DNA from 2 places in the Mycobacterium sp. SA01 genome. Region 2 is predicted to be linked to the other one. Evidence: predicted binding sites of a transcription regulator. Region 2 holds the regulator's gene; the other holds the start of a gene.
The links. Region 2 encodes HspR, which represses chaperone genes until heat shock. Its sites were predicted from a motif close to ANNTGAGTNNNNNNNACTCANNT; they were not measured.

Region 1: a site for HspR is predicted at 7,575-7,597, ahead of lon (endopeptidase La). Genes of this name have one in related genera too.

Annotation. Positions count from the first base shown of each region.
Region 1 is NZ_JBGGNO010000021.1:186,458-201,811, reverse strand. Features, by position in the region: gene AB4879_RS24875 (regulator) at 1-1,155, shown strand, start outside; gene AB4879_RS24870 (hypothetical protein) at 1,170-1,553, opposite strand; gene AB4879_RS24865 (tetratricopeptide repeat protein) at 1,624-3,312, shown strand; gene AB4879_RS24860 (rhomboid-like protein) at 3,330-4,046, shown strand; gene AB4879_RS24855 (nucleoside deaminase) at 4,056-4,535, shown strand; gene AB4879_RS24850 (alpha-amylase family glycosyl hydrolase) at 4,532-5,839, shown strand; gene AB4879_RS24845 (DUF1810 domain-containing protein) at 5,834-6,250, opposite strand; gene AB4879_RS24840 (esterase family protein) at 6,476-7,474, shown strand; gene lon (endopeptidase La) at 7,609-9,930, shown strand; gene AB4879_RS24830 (TfoX/Sxy family protein) at 10,011-10,343, shown strand; gene AB4879_RS24825 (LLM class F420-dependent oxidoreductase) at 10,383-11,198, shown strand; gene AB4879_RS24820 (endonuclease) at 11,262-11,903, shown strand; gene AB4879_RS24815 (DUF72 domain-containing protein) at 11,907-12,635, shown strand; gene AB4879_RS24810 (SHOCT domain-containing protein) at 12,621-13,364, opposite strand; gene AB4879_RS24805 (hypothetical protein) at 13,387-15,354, opposite strand, start outside.
Region 2 is NZ_JBGGNO010000020.1:123,834-139,187, reverse strand. Features, by position in the region: gene acsA (acetate--CoA ligase) at 1-1,126, shown strand, start outside; gene pdhA (pyruvate dehydrogenase (acetyl-transferring) E1 component subunit alpha) at 1,123-2,097, shown strand; gene AB4879_RS19785 (alpha-ketoacid dehydrogenase subunit beta) at 2,094-3,149, shown strand; gene AB4879_RS19780 (dihydrolipoamide acetyltransferase family protein) at 3,146-4,360, shown strand; gene AB4879_RS19775 (acyl carrier protein) at 4,373-4,615, shown strand; gene AB4879_RS19770 (aldose 1-epimerase) at 4,625-5,527, shown strand; gene AB4879_RS19765 (LacI family DNA-binding transcriptional regulator) at 5,577-6,581, opposite strand; gene AB4879_RS19760 (aryl-sulfate sulfotransferase) at 6,739-8,052, shown strand; gene AB4879_RS19755 (ABC transporter permease) at 8,049-8,912, shown strand; gene AB4879_RS19750 (ABC transporter ATP-binding protein) at 8,914-9,672, shown strand; gene AB4879_RS19745 (ABC transporter substrate-binding protein) at 9,707-10,675, shown strand; gene AB4879_RS19740 (heat shock protein transcriptional repressor HspR) at 10,705-11,076, opposite strand; gene dnaJ (molecular chaperone DnaJ) at 11,076-12,257, opposite strand; gene grpE (nucleotide exchange factor GrpE) at 12,292-12,927, opposite strand; gene dnaK (molecular chaperone DnaK) at 12,924-14,774, opposite strand; gene AB4879_RS19720 (hypothetical protein) at 15,053-15,354, shown strand, end outside.

The sequences.
Region 1 (15,354 bases), on a different contig from region 2:
GGCTTCGTGGGGCCCTACATTCGCAAGCTCACCCCGCGCGCGGCGATGCTGGGGACCCTGGCCGGCATCTCGATCACGTTCATCTCGATGCGCCCGGCCGCCCAGATGTGGGAGGCCGCGTGGATCGGCCTGCCGGTCCTGGCGATCATCCTGATCGGGTTCTTCACCGACGTGAAGCTGCCGGGCAACATCCCCGTCGGTCTGGTGGCGCTGTTGGTCGGCACCGCGATCGGCTGGATCGGTGGATTCATGTCGGCACCCGATGTCAGCCAGGCCGTCGCCGACATCGCAATCGGCATCCCCGACCTTCGCCTCGACCTGTTGGGGTCCGGACTTGCCCACCTGGCACCGCTGCTCGGCACCGCAATCCCGTTGGGCGTCTACAACTTCACCGAGGCGATGAGCAACGTGGAGAGCGCGGCCGCCGCGGGTGACAACTACAACCTGCGCAGCGTGCTGCTGGCCGACGGCGCAGGCGCGGTGATCGGTTCGGCGTTCGGCTCACCGTTCCCGCCTGCGGTCTACATCGGTCACCCTGGGTGGAAGGACGCCGGCGGCCGCGCGGGTTACTCGCTGGCCAGCGGCGTGGTGATCGGCCTGCTGTGCTTCCTCGGGCTGTTCGGGGTGCTGGCCGCACTGCTGCCGGTGCCCGCGATCGTGCCGATCCTGCTCTACATCGGTCTGCTGATCGGCGCTCAGGCCTTCCAGGCCGTGCCGCGGCTACACGCGGTGGCGGTCGTCGCGGCACTGCTGCCCAACCTCGCCCAATGGGCCAGCGGGCTGATCGACAACGCGCTGAACGCAGCCGGAACGTCGGCGGCCAAGGTCGGCATGGACGCCCTCGGTGGCGCCGGTGTGGTCTACGACGGTCTGCAGACGCTCGGCGAGGGCGCCATCCTGGTCGGCCTGCTGCTGGGCACCATGGTGACGTTCATCCTGGAGAAGAAGTTCCGCTACGCCGCACTGGCGTCGGTGGTGGCCGCCGCACTGTCGTTCGTCGGCCTGATCCACGCGCCCGAGATCGCATGGGCCGCCAATCCCCAAGTGGCGCTGGGCTATCTGTTCTTCGCGGTGGTGTGCCTGCTGTATTCGCTGCTGCCCGCGGCCAAGGAGCCGGTGACCGTCGACGAAGCCGACATCGTCGCCGGGCACTGAGGGTCAGTCCGGGGTCAGTCAGCGACGAACGGGACTTCGGTTCCGTCGGCGAGCACGATGTAGAGCCGGCGCCACGGGTCGGCGTCGACCAGGCGCCACTGATGACCGGAACCGACGGTGTCCTCGGCCAGCAGCACGTCGCCGGGGGCGAGGGTGAACTCCTCGCCGTCTCGGGTGGTGAACGCCAGCGTGCCGGCGAGCGTGACGACGAGCTGGCGCACCGGTGCGGTGTGCCAGGCCAGCGTGCCGCCGCTGGCGGTCTCCTCCGCCGTCACCTTCGTCGACGACATCGCCGCGGACACCAGGTCGTCGTTGCGACCCGGCGTCAGGTCGAGACGGCCGATCTCGACGTGGGACTGCTCGTCGGCTCCGGTGAACAACCGCACGCAGCGAATCACGTGTGCACCCTTTCGTTCTGGTCGGTTGCAACGGTATCCGCAGTCGCGGCACTGACCTAGGGTGTGCAGCATGGCGGTTCCGCTCGGCGACACCGAGCCGTATTACAACCTCGGTGACTACCACCGGCACGTCGACACCCCGTCGCCGCAGGCGCAGGTGTGGTTCGACCGCGGACTGGTGTGGGCGTACGCCTTCAACCACGAGGAAGCGATCACCTGCTTCGAACGGGCGTTGGCGCTCGACGCCGATCTCGCGATCGCGCGGTGGGGTATCGCGTACGCGATCGGCCCGAACTACAACAAGGGTTGGGACGCCTTCGATCCCGTCGACCTGGCCGCGTCGCTGGCCCGGGCCCGCATGGAACTGGAGCTTGCCGCCTCGAGCCGCGGCAGCGTCGTCGAGCACGCCCTGATCGCGGCGCTGACAACCCGGTTCCCCACCGATGATCCCGACGACGCCGACGCTCTGGCAGCAGGTCATGTCGCCTATGCCGAGGCCATGGCCGAGCTGGCAGGGGCGTACCCCGACGACGCCGACGTCCTGGCGCTGACCGCCGATGCGCTGGTGAACATCACGGCTTGGGCGTTGTGGGACACCGCAACCGGGGAGCCGGCCCCCGGTTCGCGGGTGGTGGAGGCCAAGGCCCTGCTGGACGCGGCGCTGCGCACCGACGCCGGGCGCGCCCATCCCGGTGTGTTGCACCTCTACATCCACGCGATGGAGATGTCAGCCCATCCCGAGGACGCGCTGCCGGCCGCCGACCTGCTGCGCGGCCTGGTGCCCGACGCCGGCCATTTGCAGCACATGCCCTCGCACATCGACGTGCTGTGCGGGAACTACCGAGATTCGGTGCTGGCCAACCAATCCGCGGTGGCGGCGGATCGCCGATTCGTCGCACACGCCGGGCCGCTGAACTTCTATTCGCTCTACCGGGCGCACGATCTGCACTTCATCGTCTATTCGGCGATGTTCGCCGGCCAGTCGCAGATCGCACTGGCGGCCGCCGACGAGCTGTCCGGGCAGCTGACCCCCGACCTGCTCACCATCGAGTCGCCGCCGATGGCCGACTGGCTGGAAGCGTTCGTTCCGCTACGGGTGCACGTGCTGATCCGATTCGGCCGCTGGGACGAGCTGATCGCCGAGCCCCTGCCCGCCGACACCGAGTTGTATTGCACGACAACGGCAACCATTCACTACGGGCGCGGGGTCGCGCATGCGGCGAAGGGACAGCTGGCCCAGGCAACGGCCGAGCGCGAGGCATTCGCCGCGGCCTATGCCCGCGTCCCGGAATCGCGGTACCTGTTCAACAACACCAGCCGCGACATCCTGGCCGTCGCCGCGGCGATGCTCGACGGTGAGATCGCCTATCGGGAGGGCGATTTCGATGCGGCCTTCGAGCATCTGCGGCGGGCGATCGCACTCGACGACGAGCTCCCCTATGACGAACCGTGGGGCTGGATGCAGCCGACCCGGCACGCCTATGGTGCGCTGCTGCTGGAACAAGGCAAGGTCGAAGATGCCGCCGCGGTGTACGCCGCCGACCTCGGGCTGGATCCGACATTGAGCCGGCCCTGCCAGCACCCCGGCAACGTCTGGAGTCTGCACGGCTACCACGAATGCCTGCAGCGGCTGGGGCGCACCGAGGAGGCCGGCATCATCGGCCGCCAGCTCGAACTGGCCAGAGCCCGCGCCGACGTCCCGATCCTCGCGTCGTGCCTGTGCCGCCTAGAGGTCGTCAGCACGGACTGCTGCAACTGAGGCAGTAATCTCGACAGGTGCACGACGGCCTGGAACCTCCCTCGCCGGTCCTCCCGACCCGGCGGGGCTGGCCCGGCCGGGTCGTACATTTCATCGGCACCGCACCGGTGACGTTCGGCTGGCTGGCGGTGTTGTTCCTGACGACCATCGCCCAGCACCTGCTGCCGCACTGGCATCTGCTGGAGCTGCTGCGCAAAGACTCGACCAACCTCCACCACCTCGCCTCCGACCCGATCCGGGTGCTCATCACCAGCCTGCTGTGGCTCGACGGCGCGGCGTGGTGGCCGTATCTGGTGATGTTCTGCCTCTTCCTTGCCCCGGCCGAACGCTGGCTGGGCCGGCTGCGCTTCGTGATCGCCGGGCTGATCGCCCACATCGTCGCCACCTACGCCAGTGAGGGCTATCTGTACTGGCAGATCCAGGAGGCGATGATCTCACCGCGCTACCTCAACGCCCGCGACATCGGCGTCAGCTACTTCGCCGTCGGCATCGGCGGTCTGCTGACCTATCACATCGCGCGGCCGTGGCGCTGGCTGTACCTGTTCATCGCACTCGCCTACTGCGTGGGCGCGGTGCTGATCAGCCCCACGTTCACCCCGGTCGGGCACCTGATCGCGCTGTTCGTCGGATTCGCCTGTTACCCACTGGCGCGCAGCCGGCCCGGTTCACCGGTGGATCCGATGCGGTTGCTGGACCTTTGGCGCTTCCGCCATCCACCGACACCGGTTGCGTAAGGTGAGGGCGTGGCGCTCGACGACCAAGACATCCGGCGGCTCGGCCGCTGCGTCGAGCTGGCCCGCACCGCGCTGAACGCCGGTGACGAGCCGTTCGGCTCGATCCTGGTCGACGCCGACGGCACGGTCCTGTTCGAGGACCACAATCACGTCGCAGGCGGTGACGCCACCGCCCATCCCGAACTCGCAATCGCACAATGGTCCGCCGCGAACCTCTCCCCCGATCAGCGGGCCCGCGCCACCGTCTACACCTCCGGCGAACACTGCCCGATGTGCGCGGCCGCACACGCCTGGGTTGGCTTGGGCCGCATCGTGTTTGCCGTCGCGGGAGCCCAGCTGGCCGACTGGCTCACCGACTGGCAGGCACCGCTGCCACCGGTGGCCACCCTGCCGATCACCGCGGTCGCCCCGCAGCTGACGGTCGACGGCCCGGCCCCCGAGTACCGCGACGAGATGATGGCCCTCTATGCCGCGAAGTTCGCGCCATGAGCGACTGGGTGCGCCACGCGATCTGGTGGCACGTCTATCCGCTCGGTTTCGTCGGCGCCTTCCCCGCCGCCGAACCGCCGGGTCCCGATGAGCACCGACTCCGCCGCCTCGTCGACTGGCTCGACCATGCCGTCGAACTCGGGACCTCCGGGATCGCGCTGGGGCCCGTCTTCGCCTCCCGCACCCACGGATACGACACCACCGATCACTTCCGCATCGACCCGCGACTCGGTGACGATGACGACTTCGACCACCTTGTCTCCGAAGCACATCAACGTGGCCTACGGGTCCTACTCGACGGCGTGTTCAACCATGTGGGAACGGAATTCGAGCGCTACCGGCGCGCCGTCGAGGGCGGCGACGCCGACGCACGATCATGGTTTCGCGGCCGCCCCGGCCACTTCCACACCTTCGAGGGCCACGGCGAGCTCATCACCCTCAACCACAAGAGCCCGGCCGTCGTCGACTACACCGTCGACGTGATGAGCCACTGGCTGGCCCGGGGCGCCGACGGGTGGCGCCTCGACGCGGCGTACGCGGTACCGGAGTCGTTCTGGGCGCAGGTGCTCCCGCGGGTCCGCGAAACCCACCCCGACGCCTGGTTCGTCGCCGAGGTGATCCACGGTGACTACGTCGCGTTCGTCGACGGCAGCGGTGTCGACTCGGTGACCCAGTACGAACTGTGGAAGGCGATCTGGAGCAGCCTCAACGACGGCAACTTCCATGAGCTGGACTGGGCGCTGCAGCGCCACAACGACTTCCTGACCCGATTTGCGCCGCTGACCTTCGTCGGCAACCACGACGTCACCCGGATCGCCAGCAAGCTGGACCGCCCCGAGCAGGTGGCCCACGCCCTGGTGCTGCTGTTCACCACCGGCGGTGTCCCCAGCATCTACGCCGGTGACGAACTCGGCTACCGAGGCGTCAAGGAAGAACGGGCCGGCGGCGACGACGCGGTGCGGCCCGAGTTCGGAACGCCACCCGTCCCGCTGGACGCCGCGGGGCGCGAGACCTGGAACCTGCACCAGTACCTGATCGGCCTGCGCCGCCGAAATCCCTGGCTGCACGAAGCGAAAACCACTGCACTGCAAGTGGACAACCGCGGTTATGCCTATGAGACCCGCACCGGCGACGACGCCCTGATCGTCGCGCTCAACATCGACGACGCGCCGATGCCGCTGCCGGTGGCCAAGCTCACCGGTGGGCAGGCCCAGTTGGTGGGCGGCACCGCGGCACCCCCCGAGGAGATCGTCGACGAGGTGGTGGTCCCACCTCAGGGCTGGCTGGTGCTGCGGCCGCTATAGCAGCTCGAGTGTCCGGGTGTCCCGCTCGCCGCCGTAGAACCTGTCAAGCACCGCCACGAAATCGGCGTTGTCATCGGTGGCCGCCGCGAACAGCGTCATCGACGAGCGCACCTTGAGATTGTCCGGCCAGCCGAAGATCTCATCGACAGAGCGGCCTTCGATCGCCGCCACCAGGCGGGCACACTGCCGCAGTCGTGGCCCGAGCGTCGGGTGCGCCAGGTATGCCTGCGCTTCGGCCAGCGATGAGATACCGAAACGCTTTGCGGTGGAACTACTTCCGAGCGCACCGAGCTGAGGAAAGATGAACCAGATCCAGTGGCTGCGTTTGGCGCCGGCCCGCAACTCGGCGAGCACCTGGTGGTACACCCGGTCCTGGGCATCGACGAAGCGTTGCAGATCGAACGGGGCCACGCCTCAACTGTACCGTTGCCTCCGCGTGATCTTTCCGTTATTGACGCCAGGTCAAAGCCGTTGCGGTACTGAGTATCCCGAGTCCGCCGCGTCGCCTGATCGTTAGCGAACCGCGATATGCCACACCGCCGCGCGTGCCGAGTCCGCGCTACGCACCGTGATTAGCTACCGGCACACAGCTCACCTCCGGTTGTGAAACACGTACGAAAGGTGATGGTTTCCGTCATGAAGATCGTCGATAAGTTGCGAGGCACATGGTTGCGCCGCGTGGCCGCAGCCTTCGTGGCCGCACTCGCTCTGCCCGGCCTGATTGGTGTCGTCGGCGGGTCGGCGACCGCGGCCGCCTTCTCCAAGCCCGGACTCCCGGTCCTCTATCTCGATGTCCCGTCCGCCGCGATGGGACGCAATATCCGTATCCAATTCCAGGGCGGTGGCCCGCACGCGGTGTACCTGCTCGACGGCCTGCGCGCCCAGGACGACTACAACGGCTGGGACATCAACACCCCGGCGTTCGAGTGGCTGTACGGCTCGGGCCTGTCGACCGTCATGCCGGTCGGCGGACAGTCCAGCTTCTACACCGACTGGTACCAGCCGTCGCAGGGCAACGGGCAGAACTACACCTACAAGTGGGAAACGTTCATGACCCAGGAGCTGCCGGCGTACCTGGCCGCCAACTACGGGGTCGACCCGAACGGCAACGCCGTCGTCGGTCTGTCGATGGCCGGTAGCGCATCGCTGACCTACTCGATCTACTACCCGCAGAAGTACACCTACGCCGCATCGCTGTCCGGCTTCCTGAACCCCTCCGAGGGCTGGTGGCCGATGCTGATCGGTCTGGCGATGAACGACGCGGGCGGGTTCAACGCGCAGAGCATGTGGGGACCGTCGTCCGATCCGGCGTGGCGCCGCAACGACCCGATGGTCAACATCAACCAGCTGGTCGCCAACAACACCCGGATCTGGATCTACTGCGGCACCGGTACGCCGTCGGATCTCGACACCTCCGGTGGCGGTGGCAACCTGATGGCCGCGCAGTTCCTCGAAGGATTCACGTTGCGCACCAACAAGACCTTCATGGACAACTACCTCGCGGCTGGTGGACGCAACGGCGTGTTCAACTTCCCCGCGAACGGTACGCACAGCTGGGGCTACTGGGGACAGCAGCTGCAGCAGATGATCCCGGACATGCAGCGGGTTCTGGGAGCAACTCCGTCCGCCGGCTGATCCACCCGAAACAACAGCGAGCCTGTCGCCACCCCCCCGGCGGCAGGCTCGCTGCTTTGTGTGCGACGCCGAACGAGGGGAACAAACTGGAATCGTTCAAGGTTGAGTCGGTCAGACTGAACTTTGGAGGATTGATGGCTGAAGCCAAATCTGTGCCGGTCCTGTTTGTCAGCGAGCCGATCGTGCTGCCGGGAATGGTGGTGCCGATCGAACTCGACGACGCCGCGCGTGCCGCGGTGGACGCGGCGCAGGCCACCCCGACCGGCAAGCTCTTGATCGCCCCACGCCTGGACGATCGATACCCCACCCACGGCGTCATCGCGTCGATCGTGCAGGTGGGCCGCATCCCCGGCGGCGGTGCCGCTGCCGTCGTGCGCGGTGAGAGCCGCGCCCACATCGGCTCCGGAACCACCGGGCCGGGCGCAGCGCTGTGGGTCGAGGTCGATGAGATAACGGCGGCCGAGGCAGACGAGGACACCAAGGCACTCGCCGCGGAGTACAAGAAACTGCTGCTGGCCATGCTGCAACGCCGCGAGGCGTGGCAGATCGTCGACGTGGTCAACAAGATCACCGACCCGTCGGCGCTGGCGGACACCGCCGGCTACGCGTCGTATCTGTCCGACGTCCAGAAGCGCCAACTGCTGGAAACCAGTGACGCGGATCGTCGGCTCCGTCTCCTGATCGACTGGACCTCCGAGCATCTGGCCGAGGTCGAAGTCAGCGACAAGATCTCGCAGGACGTCCGCGAGGGCATGGAGAAGACGCAGAAGGAGTTCCTGCTGCGCCAACAGCTCAACGCCATTCGCAAGGAACTGGGCGAAGACGAGCCGGACGGATCCGACGATTATCGGGCCCGTGTCGAGGCGGCCGACCTGCCGGAGAAGGTCCGGGAGGCCGCGTTGCGCGAGGTCGGCAAGCTGGAACGCTCCAGCGAGCAGAGCCCCGAGGGCGGCTGGATCCGCACCTGGCTGGACACCGTCCTGGACCTGCCCTGGAACACCCGCACCGAGGACTCGACCGACCTGACGGCAGCCCGCGACATCCTGGATGCCGACCACCACGGGCTGGACGACGTCAAGGACCGCATCGTCGAGTACCTGGCCGTCCGCTCGCGTCGCGCCCAGCGCGGTCTGCAGGTCGTCGGCGGCCGCGGCTCCGGCGCCGTGATGGTGCTGGCCGGCCCGCCCGGCGTCGGCAAGACGTCACTGGGTGAATCGGTGGCACGGGCATTGGGCCGCAAGTTCGTTCGCGTCGCCCTGGGTGGCGTGCGCGATGAGGCCGAGATCCGCGGGCACCGGCGCACCTACGTCGGCGCGCTGCCCGGCCGGATCGTCCGGGCGATCGGCGAGGCCGGTTCGATGAACCCGGTCGTGCTGCTCGACGAGATCGACAAGGTCGGCTCCGACTACCGGGGCGACCCGTCGGCCGCCCTGTTGGAGGTCCTGGACCCCGCGCAGAACCACACGTTCCGCGACCATTACCTGGACCTGGATCTGGACCTGTCCGACGTGGTGTTCCTGGCCACGGCCAACGTGATCGAGAACATCCCCTCGGCCCTGCTGGACCGGATGGAGCTGGTGCAGATCGACGGCTACACCGAGGACGACAAGGTCGCCATCGCCCGCGAGTACCTGCTGCCCCGGCAGCGCGACCGCGCGGCGCTGACCCCCGAGGAGGTCACGGTCACCGACGCGGCGCTGCGCAAGATCGCCGCGGACTACACCCGGGAGCCCGGTGTGCGGCAGTTCGAGCGGCTGCTGGCCAAGGCGTTGCGTAAGGCGACCACCAAGCTGTTTGCCTCCGACGAGGCGTTGACCATTGATGAGCCGGATCTGGTTGGCTACCTTGGCCGTCCGCGGTTCACCCCGGAATCGGCGGAACGTACCGCCGTGCCGGGCGTGGCGACCGGACTGGCGGTGACGGGCCTGGGCGGCGATGTGCTCTACATCGAAGCCGGGTCGACCGAGGGCGAGCCGAGCGTGCAGCTGACCGGTCAGCTGGGCGACGTGATGAAGGAGTCGGCGCAGATCGCGCTGTCCTACGTGCGTAGCCATGCCGAACAGCTGGGCGTGGATCCCGCGGCGCTGAACCGCAAGATCCACGTGCACGTGCCGGCCGGCGCGGTGCCCAAGGACGGTCCGTCCGCTGGCGTCACGATGGTCACCGCGCTGGTGTCCATGGCCACCGGACGGCAGGTCCGCTCGGATGTCGGGATGACCGGCGAGGTCACCCTGAACGGGCGGGTGCTGCCCATCGGCGGCGTCAAGCAGAAGCTCTTGGCCGCGCAACGGGCCGGGCTGTCAACGGTTTTCATCCCGCAGCGCAACGAGGCCGACCTGGACGACGTCCCGGCCGAGGTGCTCGAGGCGCTGACCGTGAAGTCGATGACGGACGTCGCCGACATCGTCGCGCAGGCGTTGGAGCCGGCCACCGAGGCAGCCACCGCCGCGGCCTGACGCTCGACAAGACACAAAGTCGCCCCTATTCAGCCGAATTGGGGCGATTTTGTGTCTGCTGGGCGTAGTAATTTCTGGCTATGCCCTACGACGAAGATCTCGCGAACCGCCTGCGGGAACTGCTCGCCACCGAACCCGGCGTCGACGAGAAGCGGATGTTCGGCGGTCTGGCATTCCTGATCAACGGCAACATGGCCGTGTGCGCCAGCGGTCAGGGCGGTCTGATGGTGCGAGTACCGCCGGAGGCCACCGCCGGCCTGCTGGCACGCGAACACACCGCACCGATGATCATGGCGGGGCGGGAAACTCGCGGCTGGATCCGGATCGGTGACGCCGGGGTGCGGACGAAGCGTCAGCTGCAGAGCTGGGTCGCCCGCGGCGTCGACCACGCGAAATCCCTACCGCCGAAGTAGCGCCGGAATAAATCCCGGTGAGCCGGGCTTGTCGCGTGCATGACCTACCCCGTGCGCGTCGCCGTGCAGATTCAGCCCGCTGACACCCCTGACTACGCCACCTGGCGGCGTGCCGTCCTGCACGCCGAGAGCATCGGCGTCGACGTCATCTTCGGCTACGACCACTTCCACGCGCCGTTCATCGAATCGATCGCCGACGCGAAACCGGTACTGGCGGCCACGCAGCCGGACGTCAACAACTTCGAAGGGTGGACCGCGCTGGCCTCCTGGGGCGAGATCACCACCCGGGCCGAGCTCGGGCTGCTGGTGTCAGGCATGGGCTATCGCAATCCGGACCTGCTCGCCGACATGGCCCGCACCGTCGATCACATCAGCGGTGGCCGCGCCATCCTCGGCGTCGGCGCGGGGTGGTACGAGAAGGATTACACCACATACGGTTTCGACTTCGGGACCGTCAAGTCCCGAGCCGACGCCTTCGACGAGGGTCTGCTGCGCATCGAGCGACGATTCGGCCTGCTGCAGCCGGCGCCGCTGCGCAAGATCCCGATCCTGATCGGCGGATCCGGCCCCAAGCGCACGCTGCCCGCCGTCGCACGCCACGCCGACATCTGGCACACCTTCCTTCCCCTCGACTCGTACCGGGAAGCGAGCGCCCGCGTCGCCGAGCTGGCCGCCGGGTTCGGACGCGCCGACAGTGACATCGAGCGCTCGACGTTCTGGACCGATCCCCGGTCGGCGGACAACTATCTGGCCGCCGGTGCGACGTTGTTCCACACCGAGGTCCGCGCATCGGAGGGCACGTACGACCTGAGCACGGTCGAGAAGATGATCGACTGGCGCGACACGAAACGCTGAGAATGTCTGACGCCACGATGACATATCGTTTCGTCGGCCCACTGGACGGGTATCGCCTGGCAGATGGATGATGCGGAGGCCAGGCGCCTCATTCAGCGCCTTCGTCAGCATGCGGGCAGAACCTATGCCGCGGAAGCGGGAATCACCTTGCGGGACACCCCGATGCCGCTGTTCCAGCTGCTGGTGCTGTGCATGCTGGCCAGCAAGCCGATCGATGCCTCCATCGCGATGCACGCCGCCCGTGAACTGTTCCGGGCCGGATTGCGCACACCGCGCGCCGTGATGGCGGCCAACCGGCAGACCATGATCGACGCGTTCGGCCGTGCCCACTACGTGCGCTACGACGAGAGTTCGGCGTCGCGGCTGACCGAGCTTGCGACCAGGGTCAACGACGAATACCGCAACGACCTGCGCACGCTGGCCCGCGTCACCAAGCCCGACGTGAAGAATGCCAGGCAGGCGCTCAAACAGTTCACCGGAATCGGGGACACCGGATCCGACATCTTCCTGCGCGAGGTCCAAGACGTCTGGCCGTGGGTTCGGCCCTACTTCGACAAGCGCTCGCTGGACAGCGCCGAGCAACTCGGTCTCCCCCGCGACCCGCACAGACTGGCTGCCCTCACCGGCCGGGCGATCGCGCCGCTCGCGGCAGGCCTGGTGCGGGTTTCGTTGGACGACGACGTGCGGCAGCGCATCGCCGGCTGACGCGTGACCGTCCGAATCGGCACCTCGGGGTGGTCCTACGACCATTGGGATTCGGTGCTGTACCGCCCCGGCCTGCCGGTCGCCAAGCGACTGGCCCGCTACGCCGAGGTGTTCGACACCGTCGAACTCAACGCCAGCTTCTACCGCTGGCCCAAGGACGCCACCTTCGACGGCTGGCGTACCCGGTTGCCCGACGGATTCACCATGACGGTCAAGGCGCACCGCGGCCTGAGCCACTACCGCCGCCTGAACAACCCCGAACCGTGGATCGATCGGCTGGAACGCTGCCAGCGGGCGCTCGGTGACAAGCGGGAGGCGGTGCTGGTCCAGCTGCATCCCGACCTCGAACGCGACGACGCCCGGCTGGCCTACTTCCTGTCGCTGGTCCCCGACTGGATCCGGGTGGCCCTCGAGATGCGTCACCCGTCCTGGGACGACCCGCACGTCTACGAGCTCCTGGAGCGCTACCGCGCCGCCTACGTGGTGATCAGCGGGCCCGGTATGCCCTGCGTACTGCGCGCCACCACCGATCTGGTCTACGTGCGCATGCACGGCCCCGACACCGCGCCCATCTATGCCGGGAACTACACCGAGGACGACCTGAACTGGTGGGCCGACCGGATCCGGGAGTGGCAGGATCAGGACCGGCGGGTGCTGGTCTATTTCAACAACGACGGCCAGGGTTACGCCGTCCGGAACGCACTGCGGCTGCGCGAACTACTCGGCGGGTGATTCGAGCAGTCGTTTTCGCGCCGTGGCGAATTCGGTGTCGGTGAGGTCGCCGCGGTCGCGCATGGTCTTCAACGTCTGCAGTCGCTCGGCCAGCTCGGGCGGCAGGTCGCCCGGTTGCGGCGCGGCCCGGACAATCGGCTCGTCCTCGATGAGTTCGACGAGCTGCGGGCGGGCCGGATCGATCCGCACCGCCACCCGGTCGCCGGCCTCGGGCAGTTCACCCAGGGTGAACGTCGCCGCCAACCGGGCCTCGTAAGGCGTTGCCCCGTAGGATGTTTCGACACGCAGCCGCAGCACACGGCGGCTGGCATCCTTGTTCACCACCACGTTGAACGTCGGCCTGATGACCTCCAGCACGACACCTGTGGCGGCCACCCCGGCACTGCGCAGCTGATCCACCCGAGACACTGCGACAGCCAGCCACGCCGCGTAGCCGAGGACGACCGCGCTCCACAGCACCAACCACCACACCGACAGCGGGGTCGTCCAGTCGGCGGCCCACGGAACCGTCGAGGCGATCACCCAGCCCAGCAACGCCGGACGCGGCGACCGGCGTGAAATCGCCAGGAACACAACGAACTGCGCGACGTAACCACCGAGCCAGACGCCGAGCACCCAGCCTTTGGCCGAGGTGGCACCGGCATGGTCGAGCAACCGGGTGGCGATCAGCGCCGGGGCGGCGATCAGCACCCACCACAGTGCCGAGAGCCTCGCTATGGTCCGCCACATCACCGGGCCACGGTATACCGCGTCACACCCGCACCACGTCGCAGGCAGGTGCCAGCACGGTGACCAGCCCGGCAGAACCGTCGACCCGGACCCGCATGCCGGTACACAACCCGGCGGCCACTCCGGCGATGAACGGCACACCGAAGTCAGCGGCGAACACGCTCACATCTCCCAGCGTGGCACCGCCGTCGGTCAGGACCGCGGCGGGCGTGCCCAGCAGCGCCACCGCGTCGATGTCGGCTGCGGAGACGACGGCGATGTCCTCCGCGCCCAGGCCGGCGTCGGCGGCCGAATCGACCACCCGGACCGTGCCTTCCACGACGCCGGGGAACAGTCCGGTTCCGTGCAGCTCGTCGGCGACCTGCGCGGGATCTGGTGCGGGAATCGGCGTCCAAAACCCGTCGATGACGGCGGGCAGCCGCACGGCCTGCAACCGCTCACGCTCGGCGATGCGACGTTTGATGCGCAGCCGGGTGTCGGCCGGGACGGCCAGTGCTTCATCGACGGTCAGCTCGAACACATCGTCGAGCACCGCGATCTTGTCCGCCGCCACCAGCCGGCGGCCCAATTCCCGTACCGCAAGCCGAAGTTGATGGGTGTACCGGAGGGTGGTGTCATAGGCCAATACCCGGCAGGCCTGAGCGGCGGGAACCGTCGCATGGTCGTCGGCTCCTGAGCCGCGCACCCGGGTGGCCGCCGCAAGCAGTGCGTCCGGACGATCACCGAGCACCGGCGTTGCGAGCTCGACGGCCCCCGGCCCGCGGTGCCCCAGCTGGGCCAGTGCCGAGGCGAATGCGCTCGCCAACATCGGCGCACCGGTGCGGGTGGCCGCCATATCGCCGGCCTCCAACGCGGCGCGCGCGTAGGGGTGGGCGCGCAACACCCGCGCCAGCGACGCGACCTCGGCGCCGACGCTCACCGGCTGATCCGCCCCGCTCAGCTGCGCCGGGGCCGCCTCGGCGAGCACGACCGCAAGCGCGCTCAACGTCCATCCCTCATGAACTCGGCTGCGCAGCGACCGGATTCGGGCATCCAGCTGCGCATCGCGCAGCAGCCCCAGCTTGGCTGTGTCGCGCCGTTCGGCGTCGGCGGCGTCGCGGTAGGCCCGCAGGTGACGGCCGAGCATGCGGGCGCCGGCCTGCAGACGGCTCGCCGACATGGCGCCGGTGACCGCGGCGAGCGCAGCAGGTCTCGGCGTCGGCACATCGGCGGCGGCGCGCAATCGCCGCGACAGACCGGCCGTGCGGGCCGGAAGTCGAGGCTCGGCGGCCGCGAGGGCAGACGCGCCCAGATAGATCCGGTGGCCGAAGGACGCGACCAGACGGCTCTCCCATTCGCCGGCGACCGCACCGCGCAGATCCAGCAGCGCAGCCAGCGACCGGCCGGCGAGCCGCAACCCGCCCAGATGCAGATCCAGCGACATCGGGGTGAGCGGGCCTGCCGTGGCTTCACTCAGCGGGCCGGCCACGAAGACCGGGAAACGCGGGTCGATCCGGTCATCGAATTCGCTGTCGGCGCCCTCGGGTGCGGATCGGGTGCCGGCCGCCCGCGCAACGGTGGTGACGGGCAACGGGATTCGCCCGGGTACCGCGAGCGCGCCGGCCACGCCGATCTTGCGGCCCTGCAGCCCGCGTACCGTATCGGCCACGGCATCGGTTGCGCCCCAGCCGCATTCGAATTTCCACTCGGTCCGCAGCGGGTCCAGGTCGAGCGGCGGACACAGCTGGGGCCAGCCCGGCACCCCGCGCACCCTGGGATGCGGATCTACCCCGCCGAGGAGCCGGGTCGCGGAGCCGACGGTGGTGGTGTCCACCCCGGCCAGGTCGACGACACCGGTGCGCTCGGTGCCTGCGGCGAGAACCAGGAACCGGATCAGATCGTCGATGTGCAGCACGTGAAGCGATCCGGTGGCGTCGGCATCCAGCAGGGCCGCGACCGAGCGGCAGACCAGGCCGTCGCTCTGCCGTCCCATCGGCGCGGCGATGCGCAC
Region 2 (15,354 bases):
CACCAGCGGCACCACCGGCACACCCAAGGGCGCCCAGCACGTCCACGGCGCGGTCGCCATGCACTACATCACCGGCCGCTACGCCCTCGATCTCCACGCGGGCGACATCTATTGGTGCACAGCCGATCCCGGCTGGGTGACCGGCACCTCATACGGGATCATCGCCCCGCTGCTGCACGGCGTCACCTCGATCATCGACGAGGCCGAGTTCGATGCACAACGGTGGTATCGCATCCTGCAAGACGAGCAGGTGACGGTGTGGTACACCGCCCCGACCGCCATCCGGATGCTCATCAAGGCCGGCCCGGAACTGCCTGCGCAGTACCACTTTCCGCACCTGAGGTTCATCGCCAGTGTGGGTGAGCCGCTCAACGCCGAAGCGGTGTGGTGGGGCAAACGGGTGCTGGGCTTGCCGATTCACGACAACTGGTGGCAGACCGAGACCGGCGGCATCATGGTGGCCAACACCCCGGCCTTCGACATCAAGCCCGGGTCGATGGGCCGCCCACTGCCCGGGGTCGACGCCTGTGTGGTGCACCGCGAAGATTCCGGCGCGGTCACCGTCATCGACGAGCCGGACGTCGAGGGCGAGTTGGCGTTGCGCGTCGGCTGGCCGTCGATGTTCCGCGCATACCTCAATCAAGACGAGCGCTACCGCAACAGTTTTGCCGGTGACCTGTACCGGTCGGGCGATCTGGTCAAGCGGGACGCCGACGGCTATCTGTGGTTCGTCGGGCGGGCCGACGACGTCATCAAGTCGTCGGGGCATCTGATCGGACCGTTCGAGGTCGAGAACGTGCTGACCGATCATCCCGCGGTCGCCGAGGCGGCGGTGATCGGCAAGCCCGACCCCACCTACGGCGAACTGGTCAAGGCGTTCGTCACACTCAAGACGGGGTATGCCGAGAGCGACGAGTTGCGTCGCGACCTGATGGGCCATGCGCGAAAGCGGTTGGGGGCCGCGGTGGCACCCAAGGAGATCGACTTCGTGGACGCGTTGCCCCACACCCGCTCCGGCAAGATCATGCGCCGGCTGCTCAAGGCCCGCGAGCTGGGACTGCCCGAGGGTGACACCTCGACGGTGGAGACCGCCGCCGTCCAGCACGGCAGCGAGGTGACCGCATGACCGATCAAGACCTGGCGCGCGGGCTGCTCTCGGACATGATCCGGGTGCGGCGCATGGAAGAGAAATGCGCCGAGATGTACAGTGCAGCAAAGATTCGCGGCTTCCTGCACCTCTACGTGGGCGAGGAAGCGGTGGCCGCGGGCTCACTGCGCGCGCTGGGACCCGACGATGCTGTGGTCGCCACCTACCGGGACCATGCCCACGCCCTGCTCCGCGGGATCCCGCTCACCGCGATCATGGCCGAGATGTTCGGCAAGCAGGAGGGCTGCTCGCGCGGACGCGGCGGGTCGATGCACCTGTTCGACGCCTCGCGCCGGTTCTACGGCGGCAACGCGATCGTGGCGGGTGGTCTGCCGCTGGCCACCGGTCTCGCCTTTGCCGACGCGCAACTCAAGCAGAATCGCGTCACCGCATGCTATTTCGGCGAGGGCGCCATCGCCGAGGGCGCCTTCCACGAGTCCCTGAACATGGCCGAGCTGTGGCAATTGCCAGTGCTCTACCTCTGCGAGAACAATCGCTACGCCATGGGCACCGCGATCGACCGCGAGCTCTCCCAGACCGACGTCACCGCCAACGCCGCGGCCTACCGGGTACCCACCGCATCGGCGGACGGCATGGACGTGCTGGCCTGCCATGCCGCCACGGCCGCTGCCGTCGAGCACATCCGCACCGAGGGCGGCCCGTTCTTTCTCGAATTCCGCACCTACCGGTTCCGCCCGCATTCGATGTTCGACCCCGAGTTGTACCGGGAGAAGACCGAAGTGGAGCACTGGCGTGAACGCGATCCGATCCGCCTGTTCACCGAGAAGTGCCTCGCCGACGGCACTCTGAGCGCCGACGACGTCGCGGGGATGGAGCAGCGCGCCGCCACCGAGGTCGACGACGCGGTGGCTTACGCCGAGGCCGGAACATTGGAGAGCGTCGAGGAACTCACCCGCGATCTGATGACCCCGGCGGAGGCACTGTCGTGAAGACCACCTACCGCAATGCCGTCCACGACGCGATTCGCGAAGCAATGCGCAACGACCCGCGGGTGGTTCTGCTGGGCGAGGACGTCGGACGCTACGGCGGTACCTATGCGGCGTCGAAGGGACTTCTCGAGGAGTTCGGCCCCGAGCGGATCCGTGACACCCCGCTGTCCGAGCTGGGATTCGTCGGCATCGGCATCGGCGCCGCGATCAACGGTCTGCGTCCGATTGTCGAAGTGATGACCGTGAACTTCAGTCTGCTGGCGCTCGACCAGATCGTGAATACCGCTGCAGCACTTCGACATATGTCCGGTGGGCAATTCTCGGTCCCGCTGGTCGTCCGGATGGCGACCGGCGCCGGCCGGCAGCTCGCCGCCCAGCACTCGCACAGCCTGGAGGGGTGGTACGCCCACATCCCGGGGATCACAGTGGTGGCCCCGGCGACGGTGGTCGACGCGTACGGGATGCTGCTCACCGCGTTGGACGATCCGGACCCGGTGATCGTGTTCGAGCATGTGCAGCTCTACAACACTGCCGTCGACGTCGACGCCCTGGTGCCGACCGACATCAACCGGGCCGCAGTTCGGCGCGGCGGAACTGACGTCACGATCATCGCCTACGGCGGCTGCGTGCCCAAGGCACTCGACGCCGCCGACCAACTGGCTCTGGTCGGTATCGACTGCGAGGTGATCGATCTGCGCGTGCTGCGCCCCCTCGATGACGACACCATTATGGAGTCGGTGCGCAAGACGCACCGCGCGGTCATCGTCGACGAGATGTGGCGCACCGGCAGTCTGGCCGGGGAGATCAGCGCGCGGATCGTCGAGGGGGCGTTCTACGACCTGGATGCTCCCATCGCCCGGGTGTGCAGCGTCGAGGTGCCTATCCCCTACGCCAAGCACCTCGAAGAGGCGGCACTGCCGCAGCCGGACAAGATCGTGGCCGCGGTGCGGGGGCTGTTCGGAGAAGGTACCGGCGGGCAGGAGCGAAGCGACCCGGGGAAAGGTACCGGCGGGCAGGAGCGAAGCGACCCGGGGAAAGGTACCGCCGGATGATCGAGTTCACGATGCCGGCCCTCGGTGCGGACATGGACGAGGGCACCCTCGACGAGTGGCTGGTCAAGCCCGGCGACACGATCACCCGCGGACAGATCGTCGCGGTCGTCGAAACCACCAAAGCCGCAGTGGAAATCGAGTGCTGGCATGAGGGTGTTGTCGCCGAGTTGCTTGTCCCCGTCGGGCAGACGGTGGCCGTGGGCACACCGCTGGCCACCCTGGCCGAATCAGGTGAGACGCCGCGACCGCACATGGCGGCACCGGCCGCGGCACCGGTTGCGGCACCCCACCCCGAGACCCCGGTTGCACAGCGACCGACCCTGGCCGCGCCCGTCGGCCACCGACTGTGGGTGTCCCCGGTCGCACGGCGTACGGCGGCGTCACTGGGCGTCGACCTGGGCGCTGTGACCGGAACCGGCCCGCAGGGGGCGATCACGCTCATCGATGTCGAGCATGCCGCTGCCGCACAGCATCACGCCGAGCCCAAGCCGGCCGCCCCGGTCGCGAGTTCCGAACCGAAGTCGGCCGCGGAGAAGGCCAAGCAGCGCGGCGCCGCCATGCGCGCGTCGATCGCCGCGGCAATGGGTCGCTCCAAGCGGGAGATCCCGCACTACTACCTGGCCGACGAGGTCATTCTCGACACCGCACTGGGGTGGTTGACCGAGCAGAACGTGAACCGGCCGATCACCGAGCGGCTGCTGCTCGCGGTGCTGCAGCTCAAAGCCGTGGCGCTGGCCGCGCAGCGGTTCACCGAGTTCAACGGCTTCTGGCATGACGACGGCTACCAGCCGGCCGCGGGTGTGCATGTGGGCGTGGCGATTTCGCTGCGCGGCGGCGGGCTGGTGGCGCCGGCGATCCACGACGTCAACGAGAAGAAGCTCGACGAGCTGATGAGCGACCTGACGGATCTGGTGGCCCGCGCTCGGGCCGGCTCGCTGCGCAGTTCGGAGATGTCCGATCCGACCATCACCGTCACAAACCTGGGCGACAAGGGCGTCGACTCCGTCTTCGGCGTGATCTACCCGCCGCAGGTCGCGCTGGTCGGGTTCGGCAGGCCCACCCAGCGCGTGGTCGTGGTCGACGGCGGAATCCGGGTTGCGACAACGGTGCACGCCAGCCTGGCCGCCGACCATCGCGCCAGCGACGGTCATCGCGGCGCGTTGTTCCTTGCCGAGATCAACCGGTTGCTGCAGCAGCCCCGGGAGCTGTAGGAGGTGCTCGACGTGAGCGATACCGAGATCCGAGACCAGGTTGTGCAGGAACTGCTCGCCATCGCGCCGGAGATCGACGAGGGCGACCTGTCCGACGCCGAGCTCCTGCGGGACCAGGTCGACCTGGATTCGATGGACTGGCTGAACTTCCTGGTTCGGTTGCACAAGCGCTTCGAGGTCGACATCCCGGAGTCGGAGTACGCTTCACTGCGCACGATCGACGACTTGACCAGCTACATCGGCGCCCACCGCTAGACTTCGACGGTGGCCGAGCTGCCGTCCGTCGTCCTGCATGACCCGTCCTCGCCGCTGACGGCGACGTATGTCCCGTCGGCGGGCATGATCTGCACGTCGCTGTCCGACGATGGCGTGGAATTACTAGGTCAGCGCCGCGGCCTGCAGGCCTATCTGAGCGACGGGAAGACGCTCGGCATCCCGATCCTGTATCCGTGGGCTAATCGGTTGAGCGCCAACGGCTATGGGCTGGACGGCGGCGCAGTGACGTTGACCCCCGGGGTCGGCGGCGTGCGCGCCGACCCGAACGGCCTGCCGATCCATGGCGTGCTCGCGGCATATCCCGGGTGGCAGGTCACCGAGCAGTCCAAGAACCGGCTGATCGCCGATCTGGACTACGGAAGCCGGCCGGCCCTGCTGGCCAGCTTCCCGTTCCCACATGTGGTCACCCTCGACATCACGTTGGCCGATCGAGCGCTGACGGTGCAAACCACCGTCACAGCCACCACGTCGGCGGCCGTGCCGCTGTGTTATGGCTTCCACCCCTACCTGACTGTTCCCGGGGTTCCCCGATCAGAGTGGACGTTGGAGACGCCGCCGCTCGAGCATCTACTCGTGGACAACCGCGGTCTCCCTACCGGCGAACGAGTGGACTGGCCCGCCTACTCGGAGAAGCTGGGCGACAAGACATTCGACGACGGGTTCGACGGGGTGCCGGCAGGTGGGGTGTTCGCACTCGCCGGCGGTGACCGCCGCATCGAAGTGCTCTTCGCCCAGGGGTTCCCGGCCGCGCAGATTTTCGCGCCGGGCAACGACGATGTCGTGGGACTTGAGCCGATGGCCGCGCCCACCAATGCGCTCGGCACGGGCGGCTACGACACCGCGACGCCGGGGCGGCCGGCGGTTTCGGTTTTCACGATCCGGTTGCGCTGATCGCTCAGCGTGGCCGTCGGACGCTTCGGCAGTTCCGGGGCGGACCGACTCAGCATCCGCATGTGTTGCCGACCCGCAGCGTCGGTTCCAGGACGCCGAGATCCGGCCCGACATCTCCCAACAATTCGGCAAGGGCGCGGTGGGCGATCGCATCGACCGGCTGTTGTGCGGCAGTCAGCTGGAACACACCGTAGTCGTTGTCGCTGCCGTCGAACCCGACCACCCGGATGTCACCAGGAATCGCATACCCGGCGTCGATCACCGCCCGAATCGTCGCCGCCGTCTGCCCGAAGGTCCCGACGACAAAGGCATGTGGTGGGTCCGCCGCGCCATGAAGGCAGTGACTGACCGCGGCGTAGGCACCGGCGGGGGTCAGATCGGTGCGGACCGCCCGGACGCCGCCGCCACCGACGGCTGCGACGCCGACGTACCGCTGATGGACCGTCTCGCGGTCGCCGTGTCCGACATCGGCGGCGGTCCAGCCGCCGACGAATACCATTTCAGAACAGCCGTGCACGTCGCGTAGGTGGCGCGCGACAAGTTCGCCGGCCTGAACATGGTCTATGCCCACGATCTCGGCCGCCACCTCACCGCGGACGCTGTGCATCCACACGACCGGGATCCGCTCCTGCACACAGAGCTTGGCGGTCTGCTGCGGGTTGGCGGCACCAATCACCACCAGCCCGTCGATCCCCACCTCCGCGAAGGCCGTCGCGAACTCGAGCTCACGCTCCGGGTCGTAGCCGGTGTTACCGATCATGGTGAGGTGGTCGCGAGCGCGCGCTTCCACTTCGATCCGGCCGACGAACTCCCCGAAGAGCGGAAGCATGAGATCCGGTACCAGCAGCCCGATCTGGCGCCAGCGCCGCGGTCGTCGAAGTGCACGCGCACGCAGGTCCGGGCGGTAGTTCAGCTCATCGATGGCGCTGATCACCTTGGCGCGCAGGGTCTCTGAGACTGGCCGCGGTCCGTTGTTCAGCACGTAGCTCACGACAGCCGTCGACGTGCCGGCCCGGCTCGCCACGTCAGCCAACGTCGGCCGCTTACCGCTCAAGTGGGCCCCCTTCGGTAGTCCGCGACGCCGCCGCCAAGCATTGAAATCACACCGATTGTGACAGTTCCGCCCGGCCGGCGCCGAGCCTACGCTAATCGATTAGAAGATTTACTGGGAGGACTCGTGGTCGTAACAAGCTCTTGGTGGAGTGGTTGACATGGCATTCGTACGACTCGCGGGAGTCACCTACCTCGACCCTGAACTCGCCTACGACAGTTACATCCTGTTCACCGGCGCCGACTCGGTCACCCGGTTGATCGATCTCAACGGTGACGTCATTCACGAATGGCCCTATGCCGGTGTCCCGGCCCGGATTCTCGATCCGGCACTCAACGCAGGGCGAGTCGGTGACGTCATCGTCCAGCTCGCCGACAGCGGAGACGGTCGGGGCGGCATCTACGCCAACGGCACCATCGGTCAGCTCGACTGGGATGGCGAACGCATCTGGGAATGGGGCGCCGAGGCGCCCGGCGGCGCAGCGCGGCAGAACCACGACTGGGAACTGCTCCCCAACGGCAACCGACTGATTCTGGTGACGGTGCCCCGGCGGGTACCGGCGCTCGGCGACCTGATCGTGGGCGACCAGGGGCTCTACGAGGTCACCCCGGATGGCCACATCGTCTGGCAATGGCTGGCCGGCGATCACCTCGACGAGTTCGGGTTCTCCGAGGCCGGCTGGCGCGCACTGCGTGAGACCGTTGCCCGCGACCCCGAAGACCCGTGGGGCTATCTGGAGATGAACAGCGCGAAATCACTGGGCCAAAACCATTGGTATTCCGAGCACTCCGACCCGACCTTCCACCCCGACAACATCCTTGTCAGTTTCCGCAAAGCAAATATCGTCGCACTCATCGACAAGTCGACAGCGAACATCGCCTGGCGAATCGGTCCCTATTACGCTGCCGAGGCCGGCGCACAGCATCAACGGATCAGCGTGCACAAGGTGCCTCGCCCGCTCGACCAGACCTCCGGCCAGCACAACCCCCACATGATCGCGGCGGATCTGCCCGGCGCCGGGAACATCCTGGTGTTCGACAACCAGGGCGGCGCCGGCTACCCACCCGCACCGATCGGCATTTACGCCGGCTCGCGGGTACTCGAAATATGCCCTACGACAAAAGAAATCGTGTGGCAATACACCGCTGAGGACTCCGGGTTGCCACCATGGACGTTCTTTAGTTCCTTCGTCAGCAACGCGCAACGACTTCCCAACGGCAACACACTGATCACCGAAGGCATGCAGGGGCGGCTCTTCCAGGTCAGCCCGGGCGGTGACGTGGTCTGGGAATACCACAGCCCCTATCAGGGCTACGGTGTCGCGGGCGAGCCCGAAGTGAAACAGCCCCGAGTGGCTGACGTCGACCGGCTCAGCCGAACCGCCCTGATCTACCGATCGCAGGCTGTTCCCTTCGGCTGGACCCCCGCGGGGACCCCGCGAACCGCGCCACGGAAAGTCGACCTACGCCGATGAGCACCGATATCGGCGTACTGCACATCGCGTCCACCTCGGCTGCGCAGACGCCGGGAACCCGCCATCAGGCCCACCGTTCGACTCTGTCCAGACGGGTGCTGAACCGCTTCAAGGCACTCGGGTGGATGCTGACCGGCTTGGTCCTCGCGTCAGCTGTCTGGTCGCTCGTGGTGGCCAGCGGCCGCTTTCCTCGTCAGCTTTTCCCAAGTGTGGCAGAGATTTTGGCAGCCGGACACGGCCTGTGGACCGACGGGCTGCTCGCCGCGGACATCACCGCCAGTTTGAGCAGGGCCGCCACGGGATTCCTCCTGGGTGCGACGGCGGGAATCGTGGTGGCGGTCCTCACCGCCACCACCACGGTCGGACGCCGGGCACTGCAACCCGTGTTGCGGATATTCGCGCCCATCCCGACCATCGGCCTGGTCCCGCTTGCCATTCTCTGGTTCGGGCTCGGGGAGAACAGCAAGACTCTGGTGATCGCGCTCGGCGTCTTCGTCCCGGTCTGGATCAACAGCCACGGGGGGCTGGCCGGGACGCCGACCGACTATCTGAAAGCCGCACGCTGTCTGGGTGCCGGCCGGTGGCAGACCTTACGCAAAGTCGTCCTCCCCGAGGCGACCCCCGACATCGTGTCCGGCCTGAGAGTGGGAGCGGCGATGGCATTCGTACTCATCGTCGTCGCCGAGATGACCGGGACCACTGCGGGTATCGGCTACCGCATTTACCAGGCGCAGCTCTTCTCGCAGGCCGACCGGTTGATCTTCTGCCTGATCGTGCTGGGTGTCATCGGCGCGGCATGCGATTCCCTCATCGACACGGCGAGCGCACCGTTGACTCGCTGGGCACGAGAGGAGCACTGAGATGGCACTGGACACCCGCGATCTCGTCGTGCAGTTTCCAGGCGCGGCGACCCCGACCCTCAAAGGGATCTCGCTGAGCGTCCCCGATGGTTCATTCACCGTCCTGGTCGGCGCCTCCGGCAGCGGAAAGTCGACACTGCTACATTGCCTGGCCGGGCTGATCACCGCCACCTCCGGCGCGGTGATCGACAATGGCCAGGCCGTCACCGCTCCCGACCCTCGTCGAGGCGTGGCTTTCCAGCGCGACGTCCTGTTTCCGTGGATGAGCGTCGCCGACAACATCGACTTCGCCTTGACCGCAAGGAAACTGGACCGGCGGCAACGGCACGCTCGGATCGCCGAACTACTCGACACCGTCGGCCTGCACGCCGGCGTGGGTAGGCAGCGCCCCGCGGAGCTTTCCGGTGGTATGCGCCAGCGCGTGAGCATCGCACGCGTGCTTGCCGGTGAGCCCTCCGTGATGCTCATGGACGAGCCCTTCGCCGCCCTGGATGCACTGACCCGCTTGCGCATGCAGGACCTGCTCATCGAACTCTGGTCACGCCTGAACCGCACGATCGTCTTCGTCACCCACGACATCGACGAGGCGATACGCCTGGGGGACAGCGTCAATGTGCTGCAGGACGGACAGATCGTCGACCAGATCACCAACCCCCTGGGTCGCCCCCGGCCGGCGGACACGCTCGCCGAACAGCCCGGCTACGGAGCGATTCGCAAGACCCTGCACCACCGACTCGGCATCGACCACGCCGTGCACTGACACATCCATCCCTGCTCGCACAAAGGACGACTGAGTGAACACAACCCTGAAACGACTCACCGCGGCTGCCATTGCCACGTTGGCAGTGGCCACCTCGATCACCGCCTGCGCCCACGACTCCAGCAGCAACGCCGACGAACTGACCGTTGGCTTCGTGGTGGATCCCTCCTGGGCCCAGATTCCCGTGGCCGCCGACGGCGGGATGTTCAGCAAGCACCACGTCAACGTCAAGGTTGTGAACTTCCAATCCGGCGTCGAAGCTCTGCAGGCGGTGAGCGCCGGCCAGGTCGACATCACCACCGCGGCGGACGTTCCGACGGCGGCGGTGCTCACCCGCTCGCCGGGGCTGCGCATCGTCGCCGACGGGTCCCGTTGGGAGGGTTCCCGTATCGTGGCCCGGCGCAGCGCAGGCATCACCAACTTGGCCGACCTTGCAGGAAAATCGATCGGCACACCGCTGGGCACCAGCGCCGCGTATTACGTGTCAAATGCGCTGGCCCAGAACAACATCAAGGCGGATCTCGTCCAGGTTTCGCCATCGGCCATGGTCACTGCCGCCACCCAACACAACGTCGACGCGGTCTCAATTTTCCAGCCGTACCAGGCGCAGACGATTGCCGCGCTCGGCGATGACGCAGTGCCGCTCAACGGGGGCACCTACATTCAGCACAGCTTGTTCATCGCCTCCCCGTCGGCGATCTCGTCGAAAGGGGCAGAGATCACGTCGTTCTTCGCCGCACTCGGCGACGCAAGCGCCGCGCTGTCGGCCCACGATGCAGCCGCGACGGCTGCGGTCGCCAAGGCTACCCAGCTGGACACGCAGCTGTTGAATACCGTGTTGTCCGAGTTCGACTTCACGATTCAGCTGAAACCCGACCTCGCCGCCGACCTCAGCGCGCTCGCCGAATGGGGAAAAACCCAGAAGTCGATCGACGCGGCTACCACGCTGCCTGACTACAACCAGTTCCTCGACGGGCAGTTCCTGACAAAGCCGGCATCCTGAAGCGGAGCTGAACGGGCTTTGGAGCCTGACTAGCGGCGCGGCTTCCAGACCACCAGCGCGGTGCTCTTCGGTACCACCGCCAGATCGCGACGCTGGTTGGCGCGCAACGACTCCAGCTCGTCCATCATCTCCTCGACGCGGGACTGCAGAGCCTCGACCTGATTGGTCAACTCGATGATCCGCTTGATCCCAGCGAGGTTCACACCTTCGTCCTGCGACAGCCGCTGCACCTCGCGCAGCAGCTCGACGTCGCGCTCCGAATACCGCCTTCCGCCACCGGAACTGCGCCGGGGGCTGACCAGACCGAGCCGGTCGTAGGTGCGCAACGTCTGCGCATGCATACCGGCCAGCTCGGCGGCCACCGAGATCAGAAACGTCCGGGCCTCATCCGACGTGGCCATCAGCGGTTACCCGCCCATCCCGCCCGGGGGTCGAACCCGCTGGACCGCTCGGCGGCCGCGTAGGCCTCGAGCGCCTCGAGCGCCTCGCCCTCGAGATTCGGTGGCACCGCAACCTTCACGGTGACCAACAGGTCGCCGTGACCGCCGTCGCGTTTGGGCACGCCACGCCCACGCACCCGCAGGATCCGGCCGTCGGCGGTGCCCTTCGGCACTCGCACCCCGACCTTGCCCTCCAGGGTGGGCACGGAAAGCGTTGTCCCCAAGGCCAGTTCGGTGAAGCTCACCGGGACCGCCACGGTCAGGTCATCGCCGTCACGGCCGAACACCTTGTCCGGCCGAACATGGACGGTGACATACAGATCGCCCGACGGCGCACCGCGCAACCCGGCCTCACCCTGACCGGCCAGCCGGATACGCTGGCCGTCCTCGACGCCCGGTGGGATCCGGACGTTGATGGTGCGGGTCCGGGTGGTGACTCCGGTGCCATGGCACTCGTCGCAGGGATGCTCGATGATCGAGCCACTCCCCCGGCAATCGGTGCACGGCTCGGAGAACCCGAATGCGCCCTGGTTGCGGTTGATCACACCGGAGCCGTTGCACGACGGACACACCTTCGGGCTGGTGCCCGGACGTGCGCCGCTGCCATGGCAATTCGTGCATGGCGCCGGACTGGTCAGCCGCAACGGCATGGCGACGCCCTTGGTCGCCTCCAGGAAATCGAGATCGGTCTCGGTCTCGAGGTCCTTGCCCCGCCGCGGCCGGCTCGGGCGGGGCGCTGCGCCGCGCCCGAACAGGCCACCGAACAAGTCGCCGATGTTCGTGCCGCCGGTCTGGCTGGCCGTGTCGAACAGGTCGTTCAAATTGAACTCGCCGCCGTCGGCGCCGTAGCCACTGAAGCCGCCGAACCCACCGCCGCCGCCGTTACCGCGGCGGAACCCGCCGCCGGCGAACATCCGCCGGGTCTCGTCGTACTCCTTGCGCTTGGCCGGATCGGTCAGGACGTCCCTGGCCTCGCCAACCTCTTTGTAGCGCTCGTCGGCCACCTTGTTGTCCGGGTTGCGGTCGGGGTGATTCTCGGCAAGCAGCTTGCGGGCCACCCGCTTGATCTCGTCCTCGCTGGCGTCAGAGGAGACGCCGAGCACCTTGTAGAAATCCTTCTCAACCCATTCGCGTTGGACCATGCCGCGTCACCTCCTCTCACCGTCGGTCATGTTGTTAATTCGATTCTGCGTTCTGCGCGCCGCTCTGGTCGCCGTTGGCGGGCGTGTCGGCCTTCTGAGGTGCCGCCGATCCATCGTCGACGGTGTCCACCACCCCGACGAGTGCGTGCCGGAGCACCTGATCGCCGAGCCGGTAGCCCTGCCTCATCACGTTGCCCAGCACCGGCTTGGAGCCCTCGCCCTCGTGCTGCACGGCTTCGTGCAGTGATGGATCGAACTCGTCGCCCTCGGCGCCGAAGGCGGTAAGGCCCAGTCCGGCCAGTGCTGACGTGAGCTTGTCGGCGACCGACTTCAGCGGACTGGTCTCAAGGTCGCCGTGGCTGCGTGCCCGGTCCAGGTCGTCGAGGATGGGCAGCAACTGGCTCACCACGGCGGCCTTGGCGCGCTCGCCGGCCACCTGCTGATCGCGCAGCGCGCGCTTGCGGTAATTGGCGAAATCGGCCTGCACTCGCTGCAGGTCACCGAGCAGTTCAGCGGCTTTGTCCGACTCCTCCGGCGTTTCGCCCGCGAAGTCCCCCGGCGCCGGCCCACTGGGGGCCGGGCCGGAGGCTTCGCGAACTTCTCCGGTCTGGGGGTCGATTCGGCGCTTGTCGGTGACAGTTACCGGTTCTTCCTCGCGACCTTCGCTCACTTGCGCTCCTGATCATCGTCATCCACGACCTCGGCGTCCACGACATCGTCAGCGGACGAACCGCCCGACGGTCCGGCGCTCTGGTCGGCCTGAGTGGCCTCGTAGATGGCCTGGCCCAGAGCCTGGCTTTCCTGGCCCAGCTTCTCCATGGCGGACTTGATCGCACCGATGTCGCTGCCGGCCAGCGCCGTCTTCGCCTCGGAGATCGCGGCGTCGACCTTGGTCAGCGTGTCCTCGGGGACCTTGGAGCCGCCTTCGGTGTCGCGCTGTTCGGTGACGAACTTCTCCGTCTGGTAGACCAGCGACTCGGCCTGGTTGCGGACGTCGGCCTCTTCGCGGCGCTTGCGGTCTTCCTCAGCGTGCGACTCCGCGTCCTTGATCATCCGGTCGATCTCCTCCTTGGACAAGCCGGAGCCTTCCTGGATCTTGATCGTGTTCTCCTTGCCGGTGCCCTTGTCCTTGGCGGTGACGTGCACGATGCCATTGGCATCGATGTCGAAGGTCACCTCGACCTGGGGCACACCGCGCGGAGCCGGCGGCAGGCCGGTCAGCTCGAAGGAGCCGAGCAGCTTGTTGTGCGCGGCGATCTCGCGCTCACCCTGATAGACCTGGATCTGCACCGACGGCTGATTGTCGTCGGCGGTGGTGAAGGTCTCCGACCGCTTGGTCGGGATCGTGGTGTTGCGCTCGATCAGCTTGGTCATCACGCCGCCCTTGGTCTCGATACCGAGACTCAGCGGTGTGACGTCAAGCAGCAGAACGTCTTTCACCTCACCCTTGAGGACACCCGCCTGCAGCGCGGCACCAACGGCCACAACTTCGTCGGGGTTGACGCCCTTGTTGGGCTCCCGTCCACCGGTCAGTTCCTTGACCAGGTCGGTCACCGCGGGCATGCGGGTGGAACCACCGACGAGCACCACGTGGTCGATGTCGGACACCGAGATGCCGGCGTCCTTGATGACCTGCTGGAACGGCTGGCGGGTGCGGTCCAGCAGATCTTGGGTGATCTTCTGGAACTCCGAACGGGTCAGCTGCTCGTCGAGGAACAGCGGGTTCTTGTCGGCGTCGACGGTGATGTAGGGCAGGTTGATCGAGGTGCTGCCACTGGAGCTCAGCTCGATCTTGGCCTTCTCGGCGGCTTCGCGAAGCCGCTGCATGGCCATCTTGTCCTTGGTCAGGTCGATGCCGCTGGTGCCCTTGAACTTGTCGACCAGCCAGTCGACGATCCGGTCGTCCCAGTCGTCGCCACCGAGGTGGTTGTCACCGGAGGTCGCGCGGACCTCGACGACACCGTCGCCGATCTCCAGCAGCGAGACGTCGAACGTGCCACCGCCGAGGTCGAAGACCAGGATGGTCTGTTCCTTGCTGCCCTTGTCCAGGCCGTAGGCCAGCGCCGCAGCAGTCGGTTCGTTGACGATGCGCAGCACGTTGAGGCCGGCGATCTGGCCGGCTTCCTTGGTGGCCTGACGCTGGGCGTCGTTGAAGTAGGCGGGCACGGTGATGACCGCGTCGGTGATGTCCTCACCGAGGTAGCTTTCGGCGTCCCGCTTGAGCTTCATCAGCACGCGGGCGCTGATCTCCTGCGCCGTGTAGTCCTTACCGTCGATCTCGACGGACCAGTCGGTGCCCATGTGCCGCTTCACCGAACGGATGGTCCGGTCCACGTTGGTCACTGCCTGGTTCTTGGCGGGCTGGCCGACCAGCACTTCGCCGTTACGTGCAAAAGCCACCACTGATGGCGTGGTACGGGACCCTTCGGAGTTGGCGACGACGACCGGGTCGCCACCCTCCAGTACCGCCACGACGGAGTTGGTGGTCCCGAGGTCGATGCCGACCGCACGAGCCATGTTGAATCCTCCTGATAGTTACGTCTTTGGGTCTGAGCGAACCAGGCTCAAGACTGCCCCCGCCGGTGGTCGGCTGTCAAGCCAGAGTTGAGTCGATATCACTCAAGTTGTCGAATTGGTCAACGGCAGGGGTTCAGCATTTGTTCCCAGGACGCGCGCTCGACGCCCAGATCGACGTCAGCGTGGCCGCCTCTCGCACTTTCTCGCGCCAGCGTCGATCTCGAAGTGGCTGCCGAGTGAATACCGGCCGCGCCCGGGCAGCAGTAGGTTTGCTGGCTGTGGGGATTTCGCTCGCGGATCTGGACAGGTGGGACCCGGGGTCCATTCGCGGGGTCGCTGCCGCAGCGGGTAATCGCGCGACTCACTTTCGCGACGTCGCCCACAACCAGGGTGCGATCATCGCGAAATTGGAATGGCAGGGCGCCTCGCAGGAGGCGGCCACCGCTCGGGCACAAGTGATCAGCAACAGCCTCCTTGAGCATGCCGACGAATGCGACCAAGCAGGGCGTGATGTCTCGTCCGTGGCGTCCGACGTGGAGTCCATCAAGGCGGAGTGGTCCCGCATCCAGCGAATGGCCGA